Regions from separate parts of the Brevibacillus schisleri genome, predicted to be linked through region 3. Evidence: predicted binding sites of a transcription regulator. Region 3 holds the regulator's gene; each other region holds the start of a gene.
The links. The regulator LexA, encoded in region 3, represses DNA repair genes until DNA is damaged. The targets are predictions, from matches to a motif close to CGAACATATGTTCG.
Positions count from the first base shown of each region.

Region 1: a site for LexA is predicted at 4,622-4,635, ahead of ACUUHJ_RS16850 (YolD-like family protein). Genes of this name have one in related genera too.
Region 2: a site for LexA is predicted at 3,876-3,889, ahead of ACUUHJ_RS19515 (DNA polymerase IV). Genes of this name have one in related genera too.

Region 1 is NZ_JBVNDM010000001.1:3,600,298-3,606,515, reverse strand. Features, by position in the region: partial or broken gene ACUUHJ_RS16880 (GNAT family N-acetyltransferase) at 134-370, opposite strand; gene ACUUHJ_RS16875 (GNAT family N-acetyltransferase) at 567-1,058, opposite strand; gene ACUUHJ_RS16870 (O-methyltransferase) at 1,232-1,906, opposite strand; gene ACUUHJ_RS16865 (YhcN/YlaJ family sporulation lipoprotein) at 2,517-2,990, shown strand; gene ACUUHJ_RS16860 (hypothetical protein) at 3,127-3,363, opposite strand; gene ACUUHJ_RS16855 (bile acid:sodium symporter family protein) at 3,543-4,517, shown strand; gene ACUUHJ_RS16850 (YolD-like family protein) at 4,716-4,967, shown strand; gene ACUUHJ_RS16845 (hypothetical protein) at 5,052-5,285, opposite strand; gene ACUUHJ_RS16840 (GNAT family N-acetyltransferase) at 5,462-6,022, shown strand; gene ACUUHJ_RS16835 (hypothetical protein) at 6,085-6,218, opposite strand, start outside.
Region 2 is NZ_JBVNDM010000001.1:4,151,578-4,157,795, reverse strand. Features, by position in the region: gene recG (ATP-dependent DNA helicase RecG) at 1-263, shown strand, start outside; gene ACUUHJ_RS19535 (hypothetical protein) at 418-1,917, shown strand; gene ACUUHJ_RS19530 (GNAT family N-acetyltransferase) at 1,889-2,401, opposite strand; gene ACUUHJ_RS19525 (VOC family protein) at 2,421-2,783, opposite strand; gene ACUUHJ_RS19520 (AraC family transcriptional regulator) at 2,904-3,773, shown strand; gene ACUUHJ_RS19515 (DNA polymerase IV) at 3,946-5,187, shown strand; gene ACUUHJ_RS19510 (YhjD family protein) at 5,184-5,555, shown strand; gene ACUUHJ_RS19505 (YolD-like family protein) at 5,552-5,902, shown strand; gene ACUUHJ_RS19500 (hypothetical protein) at 6,184-6,218, shown strand, end outside.
Region 3 is NZ_JBVNDM010000001.1:3,795,186-3,801,403, reverse strand. Features, by position in the region: gene ACUUHJ_RS17660 (GNAT family N-acetyltransferase) at 103-576, shown strand; gene ACUUHJ_RS17655 (hypothetical protein) at 726-1,154, opposite strand; gene ACUUHJ_RS17650 (DUF4269 domain-containing protein) at 1,241-1,816, opposite strand; gene ACUUHJ_RS17645 (DUF456 domain-containing protein) at 1,925-2,410, shown strand; gene lexA (transcriptional repressor LexA) at 2,461-3,084, opposite strand; gene yneA (cell division suppressor protein YneA) at 3,247-3,582, shown strand; gene ACUUHJ_RS17630 (DUF896 domain-containing protein) at 3,659-3,856, shown strand; gene crcB (fluoride efflux transporter CrcB) at 3,953-4,318, shown strand; gene ACUUHJ_RS17620 (HelD family protein) at 4,357-6,218, shown strand, end outside.

The sequences.
Region 1 (6,218 bases), 190 kb from region 3:
TGTAGGAAGATTTTGACGAATGCTTTTCGAAACAGTCGAGTTGGTTTCGAACTGTACGATGCTCCGGACGGGTCCATCACCGCTCATCCAAGTTCGGGGAAGTCATTGACGGAACAAGCCCCATTTTTCTTGTTTATTTCGTCAAAACATACAACCACTCACCATTGCACTCTTCATCGTCCCCAGTCAAGCCTTCTAAGACGCGTTCAAACGAGAAACCGAGCCTCTCGATGATGCGAACCGATGCTTTATTGTCTGGGTGTGCTTTTGCGTACAATCGATCCAATCCGATTACATCAAATGCGTACGTAGTAAGAGCGGAGGCAGCTTCAAAAGCGTAGCCGTTCCCCCAATAATCCCGTCCGATTAAATAATAGAGTTCTTTTTACGGAGCCAGAAAATCGAGAACGCCAACACCACACCATCCAATGAACCTGCCAGTAGCCTTTTCGTGTATGGCCACAGAATATTTAAAAGGCTGGTCAAAAGGGTAGGATGTCCCTTTCGATTTTGAAATGATCGCTGGATAGAAAGAGGGGAAGCGCTCACGGGAAGCGCTTCGGACCTCATGTGTGTTTGATCAGAATGAGTTCTTCCACTTCTTCGCTTCGTGCTTCCGAAAATGCCCGATCGACACCGAAAGGCTGAAAACCGTTTTTTTCTAACACACGAATGGATCCGATGTTGTCATGGGCGACACGCGCATATACAGGAGGTAGTCCGAGGTCCTCTAAAAAGAGAGTAAGTGCATTTGTCGCGATTCCTTTGCCCCAAAAGCTTTTGTCTATCCAGTATCCAATCGTAGGTAAGCCAAACAGCTCAAAGCACGAAATATTACCAACAATCTGCTCATTCACGACAATGGTTCTTTTCACAATCGAATCATTGTTCAAAATCCTCGTCCAATGAGCAATGAATCCGTCTCTATCTTCAGGGTCCTTGACAGTAAAAGCAGCCATCTCATGTGCGGATTTGTCCAATTGCTGGGTGAAAAATATAGGGAGATCTGCCTCTGTTACTTCTCGCAAAGTAAGTGACTGATCACATAATGGCTCCAAGGAAAAGCACCTCCGAAAAATATTATCTATTCTCGCTTCACCAACACTTTGATAATCAACGACAGTACCGTGAGAACCAAAATGACATTAGCGATGAGCATAATGCTAGGTAAATCAAGCCTAAACAAGATGTACACACTCCTACTCATTACAACCTTTGAAAGTGAAAAAGACTAGTTCTCCTCAGTGACAATCATGATCGCAAAGCCATCATAGCCCTTGCTGCCAACTGTCTGTACAACGGTTCCACTGACACGCTTTTCTTCAGCTACCAAATCGGTGAATTGACGTACGCCGACAATATTGGGATCCGTGCTTGTTTCGTCCAAGACTTGACCACTTCGTACAACGTTATCCGTGATAATCACAGTACCTTTGCGAGAGAGCTTTAATGCCCATTGAAAATAGTCGGGGTTTCCTTTTTTATCTGCATCGATAAAAATAAGATCAAAAGGTCCCTGATTTTCTTTGTGTAGTTCGATGAGAGAATCAAGGGCAAGTCCGACCTTCACTTCTACGATCTGATCCACTCCTGCGCGGGTAATGTTCGCTTGTGCAACTTCTGCATGCTTTGGATCATATTCAAGAGTAATGAGACGACCGTCCGCAGGCAGTGCGCGGGCTAGCCAGATGGTACTGTATCCACCGAGAGTGCCAATTTCCAAAATCGAACGAGCGCCTTGAATCCGTGCTAACAGATGAAGGAATTTACCTTGATTGGGTGCTACATCAATAGCTGGAAGACCTGCAGCTGCGTTCTCTTGAAGAACTGTGTCTAGAACGGAATCGGCTTCCAGTAGTTTATCCGTAAAATAGTGATCGACCGCTGTCCATTGCTCTTTATTCATGATCTCAACTCCTCAAGAATTTACAGGGATATCATAACACGATTAGCAACTTCTGGTTGGTTTTTTTGTAACAATGAACACATTTCAGCGGAGGGATTCTATGGTCGATCAAGCTTTATAGGTAAGATTTTCACCTGTTACCATTATTTTCGCATAGCGTGAACGCTGAATTTTCATGATAATAGAAAAGTAATCCAAGCTAGCTAGTATAATCCAACCTTGGGGATTCTTTTTACGCGTCCGACTAATTGAGGCAGTCTAAGTCGGCGCCATTTTTTTGTTCCATCTATAGGTAAATGTACCTATTATTTCTCGTTGTCAACCGAAAACAAGTCCTATATGATTATATCATTCACGTATGACATACGCGTACTACCCCGTACGCCCCAACCACTTTTTGATGGTTGGGATTTTTTTTGCCCCGTTTCATATCCAGTTATCTCCTATCGCGTTTCGATGCGATTTTTAATATCCTTGTACATAGGACTTGAAATGTTCTTGGGGTCCGCGGTGACTCAAATTATGCAGAGGAGTCACCGCTTTTTTTTACATACTTCCTCCGTTCAAGGTCAAGCTAGTAACAGGTGATCTTGGTCAGGAGGTGTTTTGTGTGCGCGCAACTTTCGTGGTGCTGACACTGGCTTTTGCTTTAACCGTAACGGGATGTACAAAGCAATCTGGTACGGAAACGAAGAAATCTGGTACAGAAACGAAGCAAAAAGCGGAAGTGGAGCCGTTGTGCATGCCTGTTCCCGTCAGACATTATCAATGGGAAGAGCGAGCGAGATCGATTACGGCTAGCGTGAAAGGCATAGACAAAATCGTGGTTGTCCAAATCGATAAAGAGCTCGATGTGGCTATTCAAGTAACGAATTTTAATCGGTTCAAGATGGAATCGATTCAAAAAGAAGTCGGAAAGAAATTAAAAGAGGCTTTCCCAGATGCCAATATTCATGTGACAGCTGACAAGCGATTGTTAAAAGATTTGCAAAGGCTGAGTGACGAACGGTGGCCAACCGATGTAAAAGAGGCATGCCAGAAGAAGAAATCCTTAAAAGAAATGGAAAAGAAAATGAAGGGCTAGCCGATTTCCCAAACCTCACACACTGCATGGGTAGAGTGAGGTTTTTGTCGTTTGATTTGACAGAATGATGAATAGAAAATGAAGGTTCTGTGATCAATGAACAAAGAAGGACTCCCTGACTGGGAGTCTATATCAGCTAGTAGTGATCACGATCGTAATGAGGAGCGCGCTCTCGATCTCGATGGAGATCGATGCCGCGTAATTCACCCTTGGCTTTTTCCACGAGGACTTGATAATCTCTTACCACTTCCGTCAAGGTCGTAATGGATTCCTTATAGTCGGGATCATTACAGATTCCATCTATCGCTCGATGGAGGTGATACATCTTATCTTCGGTTTTTCGGATAAATTCTACCCAATCCATTCCGTTCATAAAATACCTCCTTTCCGTCATAGGCTTTACTCCCATGCGTGAAAGTATGCAAGGTGAAAATGCGAATAAAATGATGCGTATGCAATCTAATAATGAACTTTGGTCTTGTAACGATAATCTGTTCATGATAACATACCTCACATCACTAGCATCAAAGGACGAGACTTGAGGTGTATCAAATGAATGGGTTAGCCATACTGAATCGATTTCTTGAGAAAATCATGCCAATACTAACGCCGAGTAGTGTTGCTATTGGCGTAATAGCCGGGACACATTTGCAACCGTTTGCTTTTTTGTCTCCTTGGGTGTTTGCCTTCATGACATTTACCGGCAGTCTGGGTTCAGGATTTAAAGAATTTGCAAAGGTACTGACCAGACCACTCCCTTTAATTGTCAACTTGTTGATTCTTCATGCACTTATGCCGCTTGTTGCCTGGTCAATGGCTCGGTTGTTTTATCCAGATGATATCCATGTCATCACGGGCTTTTTGCTGGCGGCCTTAATTCCCACAGGGATCACGAGCTTTTTGTGGTCATCGATTTATTTCGGGAACATCGCCCTGACGCTATCCATTATATTGTTGGATACGATGCTCTCTCCATTGATTGTTCCGTTGGGAATGTCCTTGTTTTTAGGGGCAACCGTCGAGATGGATTTGGCAGAACTGATGAAGGGTTTATTTTATATGATCGTGTTGCCGTCGCTAGTTGGTATGCTGCTCAATCATTTGTCAAAAGGGAACGTCAAAAAAACGTTGGCACCAAAACTAGCGCCATTTTCGAAGATGGGAATGGGTGTAGTCGTCGCGATCAACAGCTCGATGGTTTCGTCTTACTTTCATAGGATGGACGCTAAACTGGTGGGAATGGCAGTCCTTGTACTGGTAGTAGCCATTTTGGGTTATTTGATGGGGTGGGGGATTGCAAAGCTGTTCGGGTGGGAACGTGATGTGATTGTCACGTTAACCTTTAACAGTGGAATGCGAAACATTAGTGCAGGGGCAGTGATGGCGATCACGTACTTTCCGGCGCCTGTTGCTCTTCCGGTTGTTCTCGGTATGCTTTTTCAGCAAATACTCGCTTCTACCTTCGGAAAGTTTTTGGAGCTGGTCGAGAAAAGACCGCAACCTCAACCACAGGAACTATCAAGCTAAAAGGAAGAGCCGTTTTCCAAAAACAATGGGAAAACGGCTTTTTTCTTGGGTATAACCTGAGCTACCTACTTACATGGCGATAGGAGTGGCTAAAAAAAGAGTTGCGAACTTATGTTCGCACTCACTATAATGTAAGTACAATTTCCCACACAAGATGAGGATTTGGATAAATGTTCGTAAGTAGGCGGGTGGAAAAGCGTGGCTAACAACAATCTTGAAGTAACACACGAAGAAAGAGAGGCATTTATGTACATGCTGCGAGATTCGGGTAGAGAGAATTATCCCTTACATGTGAGCTGGTGTGTGTCCTTTGAGGGGGAGCGGGGGAATACATGCAGCATGTGGGGTGTGGTCAAATGGGTAGACCCGAAGGCGAGACGTGTTCAATTAGTGAACCAAACGGGTAGTCAATGGATCAAGATGGAGAAAATTATCAATGTACATGCATAGGTGTGCGTACGGAGACCTTTCATGAAAATCGACTGCATTCTCTCCACTTCCTTTTTTGACCCAATGATTGGGTCTTTTTTTTGCTTATGTACCTTTCTTCGGATATGGCTTCCCATCCGCTTGAAACAACTTGCTCACCATTCCATAAAGACGACCTGACATGTTAGGAAAAACAAAGGAGTATTCATTCGCTCCTTGATTCAGCAAAACGATTGGTGCTTCCACGATGTAGGGGATTTTCATTAGATCGAGCATCTTCTTATATTCTTCTACCTTGGAATGGTTGACCGTATAATAAAATGATTTAGAAAAATTCATGCGAGCACGCTCCTTTTCCTTATTGTAGCATATCCACAGTTTGACGTATAAATGAACATAATAAATGTTATGTAAACACAAAGCACTTTCCTTTCTCTTTAGGAAGAGAGAAGATTCACAAAGACTTCTACCTGTGATAAAATAAAAGACCAAAATTTTACCAGTAGGAGAAAATGATGATAATCAGTCAGCAACTACTTTCTGTGAACGGGTTATCCTACACGATTCGCTCTGCAATGGAAACAGATGCACAACAGTTGTCGGACCTTCGACTGCAAATCGATGGGGAGACTGAAAATTTGGACAGAGAAAGAGGAGAGGCTTTCATCGATGTGCAAGGATTCGAAGACATCATCAAAACGGATGCAGAGAGTCCAAGAAACTTGTTTTTAGTGGCTGTTGTTCAAGATCGAATTGTCGGGTTTTCCAGATGTGCAGGTGTTTACTTAAACAGATTTGCGCACAAAGTAGAGTTTGGTGTATGCGTATCACAAGATTTCTGGGGTTATGGCATCGGGAAGAATCTCTTGCAAGAATCGGTTGCCTGGGCAGATGCCAATCACATTACCAAAATGACGTTGAATGTAATGGAGACGAATGAGAAGGCAATCGAGCTATACAAACGGTTTGGTTTTGAAATCGAAGGGGTACTCAAAAACGACAAAGTTCTTTCCGATGGCAATTACTACAACATCATTATTATGGGAAGATTCAAAAATGACAGGAAAGCAACATGAAAAAAACTCCGCTAGCGTTAACGGAGTGAGTTTTGCTGTCTACTCATTTGGTAAACAGTTGTTTAACTGCTGAAGAAGCTACGGCTGGAGCGCTTTCTTTTATAATGAGAGCTGCCGTAATGGGAATGTCCGTACCGATTGCTGGAGCTGTACTTTCTGCGATGTTTGTAATCGCTGCTGCTGTATTTCCGGTACT
Region 2 (6,218 bases), 360 kb from region 3:
TGTGCGAGACGACGGATGGATTTGAGCTGTCGCAGCGCGATTTGGAATTGCGCGGACCGGGTGATTTTTTCGGAACCAAGCAGAGCGGCTTGCCAGAGTTTAAAGTCGCTGATTTATTAAGTGATTACAAAGCGCTGGAGGTAGCGAGACAGGAGACTGTCAAGCTGGTAGCAGAGGATTCTTTCTGGCGGGACGAAAAGTATCACTGGCTGCGTGACTATTTGAAGAATGAGGGCGTACTGGACGGTGTCGTCTTCGATTAAGAAAGGCAGGCCTTCCCACTTCAAGGTGTGGGGAGGCTTTTTCTATTGGGGGGTGAAACCTTAAGCTGGCATTCGACGTCTATCCTCTGTAAGGTAAATTTTTCTAGGAAGCGAGGCGAGTTTTTTGTCTTTGCGAAAAATTCGGGGAATGAGTATGTCCATTGTGTTCGCATTGATTATTTTGACAGGATCCGACTTCGCGCAAGCAACTTCCACGGACAGTCGGATTGCTCAAACTGGCCCATCCCATACAACCAGCCAAACGACAAAGGAATGGAAGCAAAAGGAACTGCCTTACGACTACGCGGCGATGAAAGAAGACGTGGTTATACAGCTAAACGATGCTCCACAGCTTCGCTCTCCTCGAAGAACGGTCGTGGGAACTGTACCACAGGCGTACACCCTCTTTTTTAAAGAAGCCGTGAACCGAGGAACAGTCGAAGCAGCTATCCGCAAAAATGCTCAGGAAGAGACCAAAAAAGAGAACTTGGGATTCGTGGAGCCGATTTTTACGTTTCACTGGGTGCACGATCGCCAACTGCAATTGCTGGCTACGCTTCCTGATACGCTTGCTAAAGACAGAAGCTGGACGGAATATGTTGTAAACGTAGCAGGAGCGAAGACGGTAAAGGGAACCGTGTTTGAAGATACGAACAATTTCTCGGCGGTGGTGTTTGCTCCCGCGCAGATTTGGCGAGTCTCAGTCGATGGCAAGGTGAAAGAAAAAATGACGGACTTTGCCGTCAGGACTCCCATGGAGTTTATCGACGCTCTGGAACGGTATGTGTTGCTGGAGCGATTTACAGAATATTGTGAGTGTGATGCCCGTTTCCCCATGCTGTACTCGATTTATGACACACAGACAAAAGAGCTAACTGCTTATCCAGTGGAGCTCACTGACAATTATAGTGGTGCAGGCGACTTCATGGCAGATCGTCGCGGCTTCTTTTTTGCTCATCCACCGAAAGGGACAGACGTACCGAAAAGCGAGTTTGCCATTCGTGTCAAGGTAGATGGATACGTACATGGAGCCAGCTTTAGCCATGATCGCAAGCATGTATTGATGGCAGTAGGCAAGACTGAACAGAAAAAAGATCTCGATCTGGTCGTGTACGATTTGGCGACTGGAAAAGAACGGCGCCTCCCAGGTGTCATCAAAGGATGGGTTCCAACAGATGAGATGAATGGGCAAGTCCAGCCCGTTCTTTTTATGGATGATGGACGTTACGCGACGTTTGAAATGAGAACAGAGGAAGATAGCTTTGAAGAGCTTCGTCAACGCTACGATTGGCAGTCAGGCAAAGTGATCAGCTGGAATCCACCCGTTCCCAAAGAAGCTTGGTCTGGCTATATCCAGTCGACAGATGGCGCCTATCAAATGTATTGGAATGCAGGGGTGTTTAAGGGCGACGTCAAACTGATGGAAATGAAGCCAGAAGCGATATGGATTCCAGGCACTCACCATTTGGTTTATATCGATTGGGAAAAAGCTGAGCAAGGAACAGAGTCTGTGTCGTCGCTCTTCCTGTTCGATGCCGATCGTAAGCAACAAGCAGTGCTGGTGAAGGGACTGCCAGCAAGTGTATCGATTTTGGGAGCGAGCAACGACGGCAAATGGCTGTATGTCACGACTCCGGATGCATTTGCCCCTTAGGCGCGTCATATTCCGTTGCCAGCATCGATAAAATGATCAGGGATTCGTAAGTATCGCCCGATTTCAGGCAATCGCGCAAGATGCCCTCTATATGAAACCCTTCCGATAGGTAAAGGCTGCGGGCGCGGTCGTTCGTTTCTTTTACATCGAGCCAGAGTCGATGGGCTTTTTGTTCGATGAATGCCCAATGCTTGATCTGACGCAGGATGTTGCGTCCGTAGCCCTCTCCCTTCACTGCGATTGTAATACGCATGAGCTCAATACTTTGATGAGGATTGGTCAGCCCGGCGATGATAACGTAGCCGACGGGGTGGCCTGTTTCTTTTTTTTCGGCGATCATATGGAGGATGTCCGGGTCGCCAAGAGCGTTGTGGTGCCGCTCTTCGCTCCACGGAATAATGAACGGGGTATTCTCTGGCGCATTTTCTACTTCGCATACGAATGGAATGTCTGCCGGTGTTGTGCGGCGCAAGTGGATGGTCATGCGTGTATCTCCTTTTCCTTTAACATTGGCTCACCATGATCAGATTGCCGTCGGGATCGCGGAAGTTGAACCAGTGGCCATGCTGGATAGGAGTGACGACTTCAACTCCGCTCTCTTTGAGAAATGCATAAGAGGCTTCGATATCCTGTGTGTTGAAATGAAACAAGGGGGCATCATCTGTGATGCGCTTCGGAAAGATTTTGCTATCCAGAACGAGCGTCAATCCGCTTTGTAAAGGAATGCAGTATATATGCCCGAACATAATTTCACCGTCTGCGGGAATGTCCAAGAGACGGCAGTACCAGTCGCGTGCGCGCTCGATGTCGCTGACGGCTACAAAAATAGCTCCGATTTGGGGGAGTAGAGGGGAAGTCGTTGTCATTGGGATGAAGCTCCTTTCCATAGTCGTTTTTACAAGGTCGACCCGTCATAATCGTGCACGAAATGTCGGATCGCCCGATTTTGCATCTGCTATTCTAAGGGAGAAAGGGGGGTCATTACCATGGATTTGCTTGTGAAGCTGAATGAGGCTCTGGACTACATCGAAGACCATTTGACAAGCGAGATTGACTATAAAGAAATCGCCAGGGTGGCTTGCTGCTCCGAGTATCACTTCAAAAGGCTGTTTTCTTTTCTCGCTGGTGTTCCGCTATCCGAGTACATCCGGCGCCGACGCATTACGCTTGCAGCTTTTGAGCTTGCGGACAGCAACGAGCGTGTCATTGACATTGCGATCAAATACGGATACGGATCGGCTGATTCCTTTGCCAGAGCCTTTCAGAATGTGCATGGAGTCACTCCGACAGAAGCCAGACACATCGGCCATTCCTTGAAGGCTTATCCGCGAATGACCTTTCATCTATCCATTAAAGGAGGCAGTGCCATGAACTACCGTATGGAAGAAAAAGAGGCATTTCACATTGTGGGTCTGAAAAAAAGAGTTCCGTTGATTTATCGTGGAGTCAATCCAGAGATTGCGGCTATGTGGGCTTCATTAGATATGGAGATGATTCAGCAACTAAAATCGCTATCCGATGTCGAACCACTTGGACTGATCAGTGCATCCACGAACTTTTCAGAAGGTCGGCTGGAATATGGCGAGCTCGATCACTATATCGGCGTAGCTACTACAAAAGCTTGTCCAGACAATCTGGCCGTACTTGAAGTTCCTGCTTCCACCTGGGCGGTTTTCGAAGCAGTGGGTCCTTTTCCTGATACGCTGCAAGATGTCTGGGCCCGGATTTATTCGGAATGGTTTTTATCCTCCGGTTATGAACAGGCTGAGGGTCCTGAGATTTTGTGGAACGAAAACAAAGACACTTCATCACCAACATTTCGAAGCGAAATTTGGATTCCTGTCGTGAAAAAGTAACCCCTTATTGGATTCGCTCTCGTTTGCGGAACACCTACCGACGTGTGCTTATCTGGAAAGAAATAATTACCAGCTTTTTTTTGCGCGAGACAGGAATAAAAGCGAACGTTTGTTTGCTATAATAAGAACAAAGCAACAAGAGAACATAAGTTCTTATTTAGGGGATGATCGTGTGTCCAATGCGAACAAGCGGATCGTGTTTTTGATCGACATGCAGAGCTTTTATGCCAGTATCGAGAAAGGGGCCAATCCAGAGCTGCGAAACAAACCGATTGTCGTCGCGGGTGATCCAGAGCGGCGTAGCGGAGTCGTGCTGGCAGCGTGCCCGATTGCCAAGTCATACGGAGTGGTCGCGGCCGAAGCGCTGTGGCAGGCGCAGCAGAAGTGTCGCCAGCTCGTCGTTGTTCGTCCGCGCATGGAGATGTACATTCGCATCTCCATGCAAATCACTCGCATATTCGAGGCATTTACTGACAAGGTGGAGCCGTACTCGATCGATGAGCAGTTTCTCGACGTGACAGGCAGCGTCCACCTGTTTGGTGATCCGTTGCAGATGGCTGCACAGATTCGGCAGCGCGTTTGGATGGAGACGGGAATCAACTGTCGGGTAGGCATCGGAGAGAACAAGGTACTGGCCAAGATGGCCTGCGATAATTTCGCCAAGAAACGGGAAGAAGGCGTTTTTTGGCTCAAGCGGGAAACGTTAGCGGATACGCTTTGGAAGCTTCCGATTGAAAAGCTGTTCGGAGTAGGCTCACGCATGAAGCGGCATTTTCATCGAATGGGCGTCTATCAGATCGGGCAGCTTGCAGATATGAGGCCAGCCATCCTCACCCGACATTGGGGAGTGAACGGGGAAGTGCTGTGGCGCACGGCTCACGGAATCGACGATTCACCCGTGGCTTTGGATTCCTATGATTCGCAAAAAGGGATCGGTCATCACATGACGTTGCCGCGGGATTACCATACAGCAGCGGAAATCAAAGTGGTGCTTTTAGAGCTGTGCGAAGAAGTGTGCCGTCGGGCGCGGAAAAAGGAGCTGATGGGCTCCGTTCTGTCTGTGGGCTGTCGTGGGGCCGATTTGGCTGCTGGAACGGGCTTTGGACGGCAGATGAAGCTTACGGAACAGACGAATGATGCCATGACTTTGTACGAAGCGGCCTGCTTTCTGTTTGACCGTCATTGGCAGGAAACGCCCGTCCGCAGTATCGGGGTCAATCTGGGGCAGCTTGTCCCTGACAACGTGGTGCAACTCAATCTGTTTACGGACAATCACAAGCGGCGTTCGTTGGCACAAGCCATGGATGATATCCGGAGCCGATACGGCCAGGACGCCATCCTGCGCGCCGCCTCTGTGTTGGATGCGGGACAGGCGAAAGAGCGCGCGCGTAAGATCGGAGGACACTACAAGTGACGGAGCCGATGGTGTCTGACGAGCAGGAATTGATACGCCAGTATATTTTATTTGGCATTTTGTTTCGGGCAGTCATGGCCGATCTGGGGCAGATGCGGATTGTGCCGTTGAAGTTTTCTTATCAGATGATGTTCGATGAGCTCTCGCGGTGGGCGGAGCGGCAGCATCACCAGCTACGTCACATCTTGCGGCAGAGAGGGTGCACAGTCGTCAGTTCACGACGTCAGGGACATATGTATGTCGTCCACTATCGACAACGCGGGTATGCGCGAGAAGCGATCTATACGATTGAGGTATTGCGGGCAGAGTGTCAGGAGCTCGTCCATTTGTGGACCCGATATGAACAGCGAGGAGAGAACAAGCAATGAGGGAAAAACGCGTGTCCAAAAAGGAAAATGTATTCGTGGCCAGTCGGTTTGTGCTGCCTGAGCATCGGGAAATGTATTTGCGCATCAAGGAAGAAGAGCGCCGCTATGTACCACCCGAGCTGGATCAGGAGCAGCTCAGCGCCTTGAGCGAGCTGGTATGGCAGGCGTTCCAGACAGAGAGCATCCTGACGCTGACCTATTATGACGGGCGAGAGCCGCGACGTCTGTCTGCCCACATTATCCATATTGATCAAGCGGCGAGACGCCTCAAGCTTCGGGCAGGCTCCGATATTCACTGGGTTCCTTTTGCCCGACTGCTGCATGTGGAGCTGGCAGCGAGCTTCTAAATCGAGGAAATGCAGGTACATGATGGGCAAGACATGAGAATTACTCAAGAAATCGGCAAAAATAGGCCTCTTTTTCAAAAGCAAGCGGCAAAAAACAGCGTGCCGCGTTGAAACGGTGTGTGCGAGGAAGATGTGAGATTCCTGAAACGAAAAGCGGTCAAAAACAGCCGTTTTTCGTGTTTTTTTGGCTTACACGGATTTTGCCAGAAGGGAGGTTTCCCTGTATTGTTAGATTATCTTTTGAAGCATATATTTGACGGATAGAACAAAGGAGATTTTACATGCTAGCACAAGAAATGGGTGTCATATTCACCAA
Region 3 (6,218 bases):
TAAATGAACGTAAACTATCGGGGGAACGATGCTACAATAAAAAAACGAGACGCGGCTGCCGGCATGATTCGGTAGCCACGTTATACTCTAGGGGGAGTTTCAATGCTACTTCGAAGATTTCATGAGACGGATATTGACCAGATCATCACTTTATTTTATGAGACCGTACATACCATAAATAAGCAAGATTACACGCAAGAACAAGTAAATGCTTGGGCTTCCCTAGCGGATTTGAAGCAGAGGAAAGAGGTCTGGTTGAAAGCTCTAACTAGTAATATTTCCTATGTTGCTGAAATGAATGGTTATATCGTGGGCTTTTCTGACATGAGTTTACAAGGTTACCTGGATAGACTATTTGTTCATAAAGAGCACCAGGGGAAAGGAATTGCTTCTGCATTGGTAGACACACTTGAATCTGAAGCCAAAAAATTAGGTCTAATCGAAATAGAAACCGATTCGAGTATTACCGCTAGACCCTTTTTTGAAAGAAAAGGGTACATCGTAGTAAAATCGCAAATCGTTGAACGCAATGGCACTAAGCTAATGAATTTTAGAATGAAGAAAAGTTTACGCTAACGAGAGACAAAATCTGAATACAAAAAAACAAAAAGTCGGTAATCCTGAGAACAGGAAGCTGGTTACGTTGGGCAGTTGAGTGCCCTCATTACTCTTTAAATGAAACCATAGTAACATTCCGATCTTTTTCGTTCACGGTTAAAACAACCTCACTTGCAAAGCGTGAGAGAATTACTACGCTCAGATTCTCCTCGTAGATAAAAATCGCTTACCAGAGGATCAATCTTACTTGTATTTATGACCGATTCGATAAAAGAACTTTTTATATTCGGCTTTAAGTCCTCCAGCCTAATTTCCTCCATCTTTCCATTCATGTATATTCCCCGTACTTTCGTAAACAGGCTTGTGAAATTGACGGAAGCATACTCTCCTATTTCGGGATCGTTGTGGGCCGGAATCCGATAAGCAGTATGTTCATGAACAACAAAAGGGGCGATGGCCCATTGCAGGACGATATCATGGATAAAATCTGGAGGCTCCTGAAGCCCACTTGACTCGAATCTCTTAAATGAGAAGTCGACGTTTGTTTCTACCCGATTCTCTCCAGTGGGGAATGGTATCTCCATCAGCCAATCCATCTAGTATGTCCTCCTTAATGATCGGTTGCAACGCCAGTCGCTGTTTACCCTTATGATTCCAGCAAGTTGATAGATTTGCTAGCAGATTAATCCTTTCGTAGGAGCTGAACTCTTTGGCGTAATTCCTGTTCGGTCAACGACTCCAATTGCAACAAGGCCTCATACGGATCATCACCCGGAATATGAAAGTATCGAGCAAATGCAGGTTCTGTTTTGAGGCCGTCTTGCTTCAGAGCCCTGATATGTATACACGCATCCAAGCCCCCTATATGTAACAATCGTGCTTCGATGTCCATATGACGATAGGCGTTTTGCTTTTCCACAGCAACCGGTTGTGCAAACAATTCAAACCAAAAGCCAGCTGTGAAAAATGAAATAACGCATGTGGGAATCCCTTTTAGATCGAGTTTTGTCAATTCAAATCTGGACAAGCAGCCAAATGCTTTACGGACAACCAGCTCAAACTGATCCAGATCATGGCTCTCGCAAATAATATCCAGATCGCTTTGCTCAACATCAATGTCCAATGGGATGGTTCCGGCAAGCACTGGACGGTAATCGGCTAGTACTTCCATGATATGCGTCTGTTGAATCGCTTCCCACGCCGCTTTTTGGCGCATCGTTCCTCTGCTCAAGTAAGAGAGATCATGCCAATTTTTCATGAAACTACCCCCATGTCCACTTTCTTTTAAAATAGTGTAGACAAAAGTGAATAAGTGCGCAACGAAATTGGTAATCACTCGTATACCTAAATGAAGGGAGTGTAGTGGATGGAAATACTTTTGTGGGTTGTGGTTGTGTTATTGTTCCTGTTAAGCATCGCAGGAATTTTCTTACCCGTTTTACCTGATACGATCTTGTTGTGGGCGGGCTTTTTGCTCTATCACTTTTTCATTGCAGATCCGGGAGCGGGATTGCCGGCATCCTTTTGGTGGGGAATGGCCGTTCTAAGCATTCTGCTTTACGGTGCTGACTTGCTGACGAACATGTACTTCGTGAAAAAGTATGGGGGGTCAAAGTGGTCGTCCGTTGCTGCAGCGGTCGGAATTATCCTCGGAATTTTCGTTTTCCCACCGTTTGGTATGCTGATCTTGCCGTTCGTATTCGTCGTTCTCGTAGAGTTGATGGTGCAGAAGCAATCGATGGAGCGAGCGGTGAAAGCGGGGGTAGGCTCACTGATTGGATTTTTGGGCAGTGCGGTTGTAAAAGTCATCTTGCAAGTTACGATGATCATCTGGTTTTTTATCGCCAGATAACATATAGAAAACAAAAGGGACAGCCGAGGCTGTCCTTTTTTACGTGGAAACTAGTGAATGAGGCGATAGACGCCAATGACTTTACCGAGAATGGTGACATGCTCCAGAATGATCGGTTCCATCGTGGCATTTTCCGGTTGGAGACGGAAGTGGTTCTTTTCTTTGAAAAATCTTTTGACGGTCGCTTCATCTTCTTCTGTCATGGCTACGACAATGTCACCATTGTTCGCTACGTGCTGTTGGCGAACAATGACGTAGTCTCCGTCGAGAATTCCGGCATCAATCATACTATTCCCGGAGACACGCAGCATGTAGACCTTGTCGGAAGTCACGATATTGTCTGGAAGCGGGAAGTATTCTTCCACATCCTCAATGGCTGTAATGGGCTGTCCAGCGGTTACTTTTCCGATTACTGGCACACGGACGACAGAGTCTTCGAAATTGTCTTGAAAACGATCTTCATCTGAAAGCAATTCGATGGCGCGAGGTTTGGTAGGATCTCGACGAATGAGGCCTTTTTTCTCTAAGCGTGCCAAATGACCATGTACCGTTGAGCTGGAAGCGAGTCCGACAGCCTCTCCAATTTCACGTACAGAAGGCGGATAGCCTTTATCACGAACTTCCTTTCGTATAAACTCGATGATGGCTTGTTGTCTACTCGATAATTTTGACATAGAAAGACACCCCTGATTTCTCGAACATATTTTCCTATATTATACCATGGGAGCTTGCGTTCGACAAACATAAGTTCGTTTCGTTGTTGACATGAACATATGTTCTCATTTATTATGAGTTTACAAGAGAACAGAACGTATGTTTGTAAGGAGGCCATTATCATGAATTCATCGACAGTACGTAATCGTTTCGAGAAAAAAGAAGAACGTCGTGTTCGTTTTGGTATCACGAGAGGTCAAGCACTCTTGTTTCTTATTACATTTACTCTCTTTTTTTACTTGTTGACCGAACTAGTGTTTGCTGCTTCGCCAATGGACGAGCCACAAGGCATAGAAGTAACCGTACAATCCGGAGATAGTCTATGGTCGTTAGCCGTTCGCTACTCAGATCAGCATACGGATGTTCGTGACTATCTCATAGAAATCAAGGAAGCGAACGGTTTGGATAGCAACTGGATTTACCCGGGGCAGACTCTGATCATGCCTGATATGCCGTAAGTGTTCGGCTGTCTTGCGGGATCATTCGAATGTGGTATAATGAAGCGGCACTACTACAGAGTGGGAGGAACCAGCAGTGGTATCTGACGCAGAAATTAAACGCATTAACGAATTGGTCAAAAAGTCTCGCGAAGAAGGTTTAACTGAAGAGGAAAAGCTCGAGCAAAAAGCATTGCGCCAAAAGTACATTGACGCCGTTAAGCTTTCACTGAGAGCAAATTTGGATTCCATCCGTTATGTGGAAGACCTTGAAGAAAATAAGCCAAAACAGTAAGATAACAATTACTGATACGACAGACATCCTCGCTTGACGCTAGGGTGTCTTTTTCTGTGACAGACATAACGCTTTGATAGCCAGGGAGGGAAAGTGATGGCGTGGATAGCTGTGGCGGTTGGCGGAGCAGTTGGCTCTCTTGTGCGCTACCTATTGTCTTTACTCGCAAATCAGCCGGAATGGCCGTGGGGAACCTGGATCGCCAATGTCTGTGGATCCTTGATCATTGGCATCTTGTTCGTGCTGGGGAAAGAACGAGGCATTTTATCTCCAACACTCTATCTCTTATTTGCAACGGGTGTCATGGGAGGATTTACGACATTCTCTAGCTTCTCCTTGGAAGTGGTCACTTTTTGGGGAGAAGGACATCTGTTGCGGGGCACATTATATGCTCTTCTCAGTTTGGGAGTCGGTCTACTTTCATGTGCGGTTGGAATATGGCTGGCCAGGCAATGGTCCTAATACGTTCAAAGACACGATACATGTGAGGGGGAATGAAGGTGAGTACACAGCATCGTGATTATGAGTTGGAACAAAAAAAGCTGGATGAAACCATTTCAGCTATTGATGAAGAAATGGAGCAGCTTCGCAATGATATTCGCGAGGCAACCGATGATTATGTGAAACAGGTCGTTAACTCTAAAAAGGCAAAGGATTTGCGCTACCTGGAAGATCAGGGGCGAGAGAAGCCTTATTTCGGCAGAGTGGACTTTTTGAAAGATGAAATCTACGAGCTGGATCAGGTTTACATAGGAAAACGGGGAATTGTACGCAGCGATACATTTGATTCTGTCGTCGTGGATTGGCGTGCGCCTATCGCCAGTCTTTATTATTCTGGTGAGAGCAAAGACGCGTTTTATCGGATGGGACGCGAGATCGTGCGTGGTGAAGTTCGATTAAAGCGTAATTTTGCGATTGAAGACGGAAAGATCGTCGGCATCTATGATGGAGCGGTAAAAGAAACAATTAACCGCGAAATGGGGCATCCTGACGAGTTTTTGCAGGAGGGCTTCATTGATGAATTTTTGGCAGCCAATTTAAATCAGGCGAACGATAGCAGGCTAAAAGACATCGTCGCTACCATACAATCCGAGCAAAATGATATTATTCGGGCGGAAAAAGAACGGCCCATTGTTGTGCAAGGAGTAGCGGGGAGCGGAAAAACGACCATTGCGTTGCACCGACTCTCCTATTTGATTTATAACTTCCAGGATTCCATGATGTCCAAAAAATTCATGGTGTTTGCGCCAAACCGGATGTTTCTTACCTATATATCCGAGGTTTTGCCGGAGTTGGGAGTCGATGACGTACAACAGTCTACCTTTGTAGATTGGGCAGCGCGTCTTGTGAAGCCTCTGCTGCCAAAAGGATGGAGAATCGTAAGTCCCGATAAGCCTCTTCAATTGTTCTTCGAAGAAGGGCAGGATGAGCGCCAGCAAGATATGACGAGAAACAGGCTTCGCTTCAAAGGATCGCTCGCTTGTCGGGAGGCGCTGGAGCAATACATTCGGCATATCGTCGAAACGAAAATCCCTTTTAAGAAACTCAGCTTTTTATATAACAAAACAAAGCAAGTCTTTTCCATTCCGGGGGATTTTATTCGCCAATGCTTCCTGGAGCAATTCGCCAATATGCCGTATCATCGACGAGTAGAAGCGCTTCGTAAGCATTTAAAACAAGAAATGAACAAGCAATTATTTGCCCATCTACGAGAACGAAAAGTCGATTTGGACAAAGAAGGCTTGTACAAATTCGAGAAAATGCTGGAGCAAATCCTGGATACGTACCTGACTTCGTTTCCAAGACTGGAAATCTTCGCAGCTTATCGCGAGCTGATTGCTGACGAGGAATTGCTGCGCAAACTCGCACCTGCTGACATTTCAGACGAAGTTGTTCGTGATGTGACCCAGTCAAGTGCTGCGCTGTTTGCAGAGGAGCGATTGGAGCCCGAAGATATCGCGCCATTGCTATACTTGCAGCATATTGTGGAAGGAATGAATAAGGCGGAGCATTTTGATCATACGGTCGTGGATGAAGCACAAGACTTGAGTGCGTTAGAAATAGCTGTCATTGCATTGGCAACCAAGCGAAACTCGCTCACGATCGTGGGAGATATTGCGCAAGGCATTCATAGCTACCGGGGAATTCATGCCTGGGAAGAGTTGACCAAGGGGATATTTGCGCAGCTGTTTCCTTCCTATTATACGTTGTCGCAAAGCTATCGTTCGACGATTGAGATTATGCGCTGTGCTAACGAAGTGTTGCGGCAAATTGAATTGCCCGAGACGGTATTGGCAAAACCGGTTTTGCGTCATGGTGAAAAACCAATCATGGTCAAGGCACGTTTACGAGCGCAACTGTG